DNA from 2 places in the Metapseudomonas phytobenefica genome. Region 1 is predicted to be linked to the other one. Evidence: predicted binding sites of a transcription regulator. Region 1 holds the regulator's gene; the other holds the start of a gene.
What was found. The regulator LexA, encoded in region 1, represses DNA repair genes until DNA is damaged. The targets are predictions, from matches to a motif close to CTGTNTNNNNANACAG.

Region 1 (3,404 bases):
TATCCAGCATCAGGGAACCTTGCATGGAAAATCCTTAAGAGAGTTGTGCCGCAGCCCAGTCCGGGCAAGGCGCTTCGTCTATGCGTACCGCACAGTGGACGGGCACGCGATCGAAGAGTTCCAGCACGTCGGCGTTGCGCAGACGAATGCAACCATGGGATAGCGGTACCCCCATGGGTTCAGTATCTGGCGTACCGTGCAGGTAGATATAGCGGCGGAAGCTGTCCACCTGGCCGAGGCGATTGCGGCCAGGCTCGCAACCGCTCAGCCAGAGGATGCGGGTGAGTATCCAGTCCCTTCCGGGAAATCGTTCGTGCAATTCGGCGTTCCAGACCTCACCGGTCCAGCGCCGCCCACGCAGAACAGCCCCCAGGGGCAAGCCGTCGCCAATTCGCGCACGGATCTGGTGCAATCCTCGGGGGGTGCAATTGGAGCCACTGGTTTCGCCCGCGCCATTCAGGGCGGTGGAAACAGGCATGCGCAGCACCAACTGCCCCTTGGCGAAGCCATAGAGCTGTTGGTCGGCGATGGAGATATGCAGGAAATCGAGGTTTTGCATGGGCCGCAAGCTTAGCCGATCAGCCAGTCTGCGCCCAAGTGGATTTAAGCCTTGGCGGGGGCGGCCGGTGCCTTGTTGCGCGGCTTGAGCACCGCGTTGGCCAACGCTTCGTCGGTGACTCCGGTTTCGGCGCGCATGCCGGCGGCCAGGAACGGCACCATCAGCCGCATCACCTGCTCGATGGAGGTGTTCACACCGAAGTCGTTTTCCGCCATCGCCCGCAGCGCCTTGATCCCCGACATGCTGAACGCCGCGGCGCCGAGCATGAAATGCACGCGCCAGAACAGCTCCAGCGGCGGCACCTTGGGCGCGGATTCGTTCACCAGCAGCATGTAGCGGCGGAAAACCTTGCCATACACCTCTTCGAGGTACTTGCGCAGGTGGCCCTGGCTCTGACTGAATGCGAGTCCGAGCAGACGCATGAAGATGGACAGGTCGTTACCGCTGCGGGGCTTTACTGCAAGGGCTTGCTCGACGAGCATTTCCAGCAGTTCTTCGAGGCTGGCCTTGCTCTCCGCCCTGGCTTGGCGGCGATCCAGCTCTCGTTCGAGGCTTTGGCAGAACGGACCGAGGAAACGCGAGAAGACCGCCTGGATCAGCGCCTTCTTCGAGCCGAAGTGATAGTTCACAGCTGCCAGGTTGACCCCGGCCTTGCTGGTGATCAGGCGCAACGAGGTTTCGGCGAAGCCCTTCTCCGCGAACAGCTGTTCCGCAGCATCCAGAATGCGTTCTACGGTTTCCGACTGGGCCATGGCTCCTCCGCCTGACAAACACTTGTTTGAAACATACGTTTCAGCCCGCCAACTTGTCAAGCCGTGCCCACCATTATCTGACGCAGTGGTCACTCATCGAGCCAGCGGATCTTCCCGACCATTGGTCGACCCTTGTCCTTACCCTCCCTGAAAAAGAAGCGTTGCCAAGGTCGGATCACTGTATATAATTCCAGTCACTGTATAAAAAGACAGAGCGCCACCATGCTGAAACTGACGCCACGCCAAGCCGAGATTCTCGCATTCATCAAGCGCTGCCTTGAAGACAACGGCTTCCCCCCGACCCGCGCGGAAATTGCCCAGGAACTCGGCTTCAAGTCCCCCAATGCCGCCGAAGAGCACCTCAAGGCCCTGGCCCGCAAGGGCGCAATCGAGATGACACCGGGCGCCTCCCGCGGCATTCGCATCCCCGGATTCGAACCCGGCCACAGCAACGAAGACGATGGCCTTCCGGTGATCGGCCGGGTCGCTGCCGGCGCGCCGATCCTGGCCCAACAGAACATCGAAGAATCCTGCCGCATCAACCCCGACTTCTTCCACCCTCGCGCCGACTATCTGCTGCGCGTTCGCGGCATGTCCATGAAGGATATCGGCATCTACGACGGCGACCTGCTGGCCGTACACAGCACCCGCGAAGCCCGCAATGGACAGGTAGTGGTTGCCCGCCTAGGCGAGGAAGTCACCGTCAAGCGCTTCAAGCGTGAAGGCGACAAGGTCTGGCTGATTGCCGAAAACCCCGAGTTCGCCCCCATAGAAGTGAACCTGGATGAACAGGACCTGGTGATCGAAGGTTTGAGTGTCGGCGTGATCCGCCGCTAAAGGAGGCGTTATGCAGTTCCCGCAGTCGCTTGGCCGGTCCCAGCTCCCACTGTTCCACGATGCCATCCTGGCCAATCCCGTGGTACCGATGCTGACCGATGTGGTCGAAGATCCGCTCCCGGAAGAGCCGGAAGCATTCAGCGAACTATCCCTGCGCGGCGCCACCGGGCACTGCCGGAACCTCCTGGCCTCGGTATTGCGGGAACTGAGCGAGGAGCAGGACGCGCGCTGGCTGACGCTGATCGGTGCTCCCGCCGGCCTGACCCGCGACTGGCTGCGCGAATCCGGACTCAATCGGGAACGCATCCTGATCCTGCAACCACGCGGTGAGCAAAGCGCCCTGGAACTGGCTTGCGAGGCCCTGCGACTGGGCCGTAGCCACACCGTCGTCAGCTGGTTGCGCCTGGGGCAGAAAGCCAGGCAACGACTGGCCCACGCCGCACGCCAAGGTGGCGCACAGAGCCTGAATATCCTGTTGGGTTGACTGAGCGTCGGGGCCTGGGAAGACCTGGGCCCTGTGACATCAGACGGCAACCGAATCAGCGGAAGATCCGGTTCCGGAGATCAATGCAGGACGCGCGGACCTTCGTGATGGTCCATATCACCTTCGGCCAGACGACCAGCCATCTGAACGCCAACATTCAGCATGGCCTTGGCAACTTCCAGATGGTGCCCCTGAAGGAACGCCTTGGCGTCAGCGGAGAAATCCAGCGTCACCAACGCTTCCTCGTCCTCGGCCCGGCGCAGGATGATGCGCCCGTCAGGCAATTCGACTATTTCCAGAAAGGACGTTGGCATAGGTTCATATCTCCACGAAAGCGGACATTGTACCAGCGAGCCGCCAGCACGCCCTAGCCCGTCGATCAAATCAGCACTCGCTGAGCGTTTCCCGGAAGCGCAAGGCGAGGGATTTGAGATTCTGCCTCCACGACTCAAGACACTCCCGCGACAGCGGCGGCGCATCCTCTTCCACGCTGACGGCAGTGATCAGCGGCAAGGTCGGATTGACCTTCGCCTGCCTGGGCGCCTGCGGCGGCTGGAACAGCGCGGAATAGGCTGCAAGGAGTTCAGCCAGCCAGGTTTCCCTCTGCTGGGCGAGCTCCACCAGTTCGGCCAACTCAGGGCTGGGGGCGGCCGCCAGCACGTCTTGCGTCAGCAGTGATTCGACGCGCGGAGCGTTGGCCTCCGGAAGACGGTAGTAACCAGCGATCTCATGGCACAAGCCGAGCAACGCACCGTAGAGATGGAAGAGCGAT
Region 2 (3,404 bases), on a different contig from region 1:
CCAGATGCCGCAGGCCCATGCGGGCGAAGGCAGTGGCGGCTTCCCGTGCCAGACCGGCGCGATCCACCGGCAGGCGCCCGAGGGCGGCACGCAGTTCATCCTGGTTCGCCACCGCCAGGCCATCGTAGGCATTGGCCAGCACCCGCGCCGCCGCCGGGTTGGGCGCCGCGACGATGCGATGGCGAAAGCCCAGGGCCGCCAGCTCCCGCCGCAAGCGGGCCTCGAAGCGCGGCCAGGGGCCGAACAGGGCGAAGCTGGATTCCACCTCCAGCAGCAGGCAGCGCGGATAGCGCAGGCTGACCTGGGAACTGAAGCGGTAGGCCCAGGCGGCCAGCAGTTGCTGCCAGTGCTCGATCCGCGCCGGGTCGTACTCCACCAGGGTGAAGTCGCGGGTCAGGGCATGGGCGGCGGTCAGCGACTGGCCGGGCCGCAGCCCCAGCGCCCTGGCGGCGGGGTTGAGGGCACGCAGCACGCGGCGCTGGGGCGTGCCCGTCACCAGCGCCAGGGGCGCTTCGGGGTCGGGGTGGACGCGCAGCACGCCATCCAGCGCCAACTGCGGCAGCAATATGCAGGCCCAGCGCATGACGGCATCACCGGGACAGGGCGATCGGCGCCGCGGGCGGCAGACCGCCCCGGCACTTGAGCACCCGCAGCTGCGCCGGCCAGCCGTCGACGGCAATGCGCAGGGCCGCCGGCGAGGGGTTCAGGGCGGCCTCCTGCGGGCGGTAGGCAAAGGCCAGGGTCTGGCCGGTTTCGGCGGCCACCTGCAGGCGGCGCAGGGCGCGATCATCGGCCTGTTGCGGCCAGCACAGCACCGCCCCGCAACTGCCGGAGCGCAGGCATTGCTCGGCCGCCCAGAGGGCATCGCGACCGCTGGCCTCCACCAGCGCCAGCCAGCGCAGGTCGACGCCGGCGGCCTGCCAGGCCTGGGGATAAGGGATATGTGGCGGCGCCACCAGTACCACGCGTTCGGCGCGGGAGGTCAGCCGTGCCAGGGTGGGCCAGAGCAGACGCAACTCGCCCAGGCCAGCGGCAGGGACGAGAATTTCGCTGAGTGCGGCCTCGGGCCAGCCGCCACCGGGCAGGACCCGGTCCAGGGCGTCGAGACCGGTGGGCTGGTCGCTGCCAGCCGCCAGCGCGCCGGGCTGTCCCTTCCAGACCCGCCGTTCGTTGAGCAGGGCATCGAGGGCTACGACGGCGCCCATCAGCCCTGCCCGTTAGCGGAAGAGAAAAACGGCAGCCCCGGGGCGGGGCTGCCGAAAGGGCCAGGAACAATCATCAAGGCCATTAGGGGAAATCCTAAGATCACTGTATTTATATACAGTAGATCGCAGAGGCCTTCTACGGTCAATTCAGAAAAGACGGAAGGCCTGCAAAAGCACGAGACTCCGCAGGCCCGCCGTCCTTCCGTCATTTCACGAAGTGATTACCCCAGCGCTCGGCCTGGCGCACCGACTGCATGCGCAAGGTCCTGGCGCCCTTCGCCTGCTCGGCGGCAGCGGCGATCTCGTCGTCGATGATCTTCGTCGACAGCGACAGCCAGCTGGTGGCGAAGGCCATGGCGTCCCCGTTGATCTCCAGGGCGTTCAGGTCGATGTTGGCGGTGTTGTCGCAGGCCTGGTGGTAGCAAGGGTCGAAGGGCTGGCCGGCAGCGCCGCCGTACTTCTGCGCCTGCTCTTCGCTCTTGATGTCTTCGGCGCCGGTGAACAGGCCGCCGAAGGGAATGCCCACCTCGAAGAACTGCGCATAGTCGGAGCGGAAGTCGATCTGGGTGCCTTCGGCAGACTCGCCACGCAGCTTGAAGTAGGCCTCGAACAGACGCTCGATGGCAGCCGAGCCGGGCGGGCCCTGCAGGCCGAAGGACGAGCCGTCGCCGTCATAGATGAAGTTGCCGAAGTTCGGCGACCCGATCATGTCGAAGTTCAGGTACGCCTTGATCTTCCTGCGTTCCTCATCGCTCAGGCTATTGACGTAGAAGGTCGAGCCCACCAGCCCGGACTCCTCCGCGCCCCACCAGGCGAAACGCACCTTGTTCTGCGGGTGCGCCTTGCGCAGCAGCACGGCCATTTCCAGCAACGCCGCGCTGCCCGAGCCGTTGTCGTTGATGCCGGGGCCCTCGAACACCGAATCCAGGTGCGCGCCGGCCATCACCACGTTCTGCGGATCGCCGCGCCGGGTTTCGGCCACCAGGTTGAAGGTCTGCGTCTTCTCACGGATCACGTCCGCCACCATGCGCACTTGCAGGCCGGGGGTCTGGGACCAGGCCACGCCGTTGTCATAGGTGGCGAACAGCGCCGGAATGCCGCCCTCGTAGGTATCGCCCAGGGTGACGTTCTCCAGGCCCTTGCGCTCCTCGGTGTTGCCCTGGTTGAAGATGATCACGCCCACCGCGCCAGCCGCCGCGGCGTTCTCCGCCTTCACCTCGAAGTTGCAGCTGCCACGCTGGATCAGGGCGATGGAGCCGCTGGGGAAACCGGCGAAGTCCTCCGCCTCGCAGCCGCTGGTGGAGGCGTTGCCGGCGCCGAGGGACAGGTCCACCGGCACCACCGGGGCGCTGACGTCGCCGGCATCGGTCTGCGACAGGTAGTTGAAGTCCTCCTCCCAGACGTATTCCACCGGTTGCGGCGTCAAAGCCTGCAGGGTGCCCGGCCCCTTGGGAAAGTAGGCGGTGAAGGGGAACGGCTGTACCCGCACTTGGTAGCCGGCGCGCTCCAGGGACTGCTTCACGTAGTCGATCGACGCCTGGTAACCCGGCAGGCCGGCAGCACGGTTGCCATCGTTGAGGGTGGCGATGTCCTGCAACTCCTGCAGGCGGTGCATCACGTTGCTCGCCTGCAAACATCGCGGCAGGCCCAGAGGCGTGCCGACCAGTACCGGTGAATTGCAGAGCGCGGGGTTGGGCTTGCCGGGAGTCCAGAATTCGCCGAAGGCTTCGCCTTCGGGCGCCGGAGCAGCAAGGGTGGACGTGGAAGCAGCGAGAATCAGGGAACCAACAACACGTCTGACGTTGTTCTTGTGGGTCATGACTTCAATCCTTTTGAAGTGGTTGTAGGCGGCCTGCCGTGGCATCGCGCCACTATCCTGTACGGCATCCTCGGGAGCAGGCCTGAGAGAACAGACTGGCGCAAGGTCATCCGGTTCTCCAGCCAACCGTAAAAAACGTGCACTTTGTCGCCTTTTTCGCTGCAACTTTCCGGAAATTAGCCACTGCATTGCCATCAAATAGATGGCCGCCTCATATCACCAGCCCATTTGGCAGGTACTCGGGTTCTATGCTGAAGGCATCCCCCGAAACAGGAACCAGCCATGTGCGGCCGCTACGTCAGCCCCTCCGATCGCGCCATAGAAGACTACTGGCACATCGGCGCGCGGGACTCGGGGCGCTGGATCCAGCGTTTCAATGT

Region 2: imuA (translesion DNA synthesis-associated protein ImuA) is a predicted target of LexA. The motif match lies at 1,309-1,324, and genes of this name have one in related genera.

Annotation. Positions count from the first base shown of each region.
Region 1 is NZ_JBHZGM010000011.1:112,114-115,517, forward strand. It holds gene nagZ (beta-N-acetylhexosaminidase) at 1-25, opposite strand, end outside; gene ACFW0B_RS11750 (L,D-transpeptidase family protein) at 35-559, opposite strand; gene ACFW0B_RS11755 (TetR/AcrR family transcriptional regulator) at 604-1,311, opposite strand; gene lexA (transcriptional repressor LexA) at 1,534-2,148, shown strand; gene sulA (SOS-induced cell division inhibitor SulA) at 2,159-2,632, shown strand; gene ACFW0B_RS11770 (hypothetical protein) at 2,713-2,946, opposite strand; gene ACFW0B_RS11775 (DUF6586 family protein) at 3,017-3,404, opposite strand, start outside.
Region 2 is NZ_JBHZGM010000023.1:37,259-40,662, reverse strand. It holds gene ACFW0B_RS18095 (Y-family DNA polymerase) at 1-583, opposite strand, end outside; gene imuA (translesion DNA synthesis-associated protein ImuA) at 591-1,205, opposite strand; gene ACFW0B_RS18085 (M28 family metallopeptidase) at 1,411-3,024, opposite strand; gene ACFW0B_RS18080 (SOS response-associated peptidase) at 3,307-3,404, shown strand, end outside.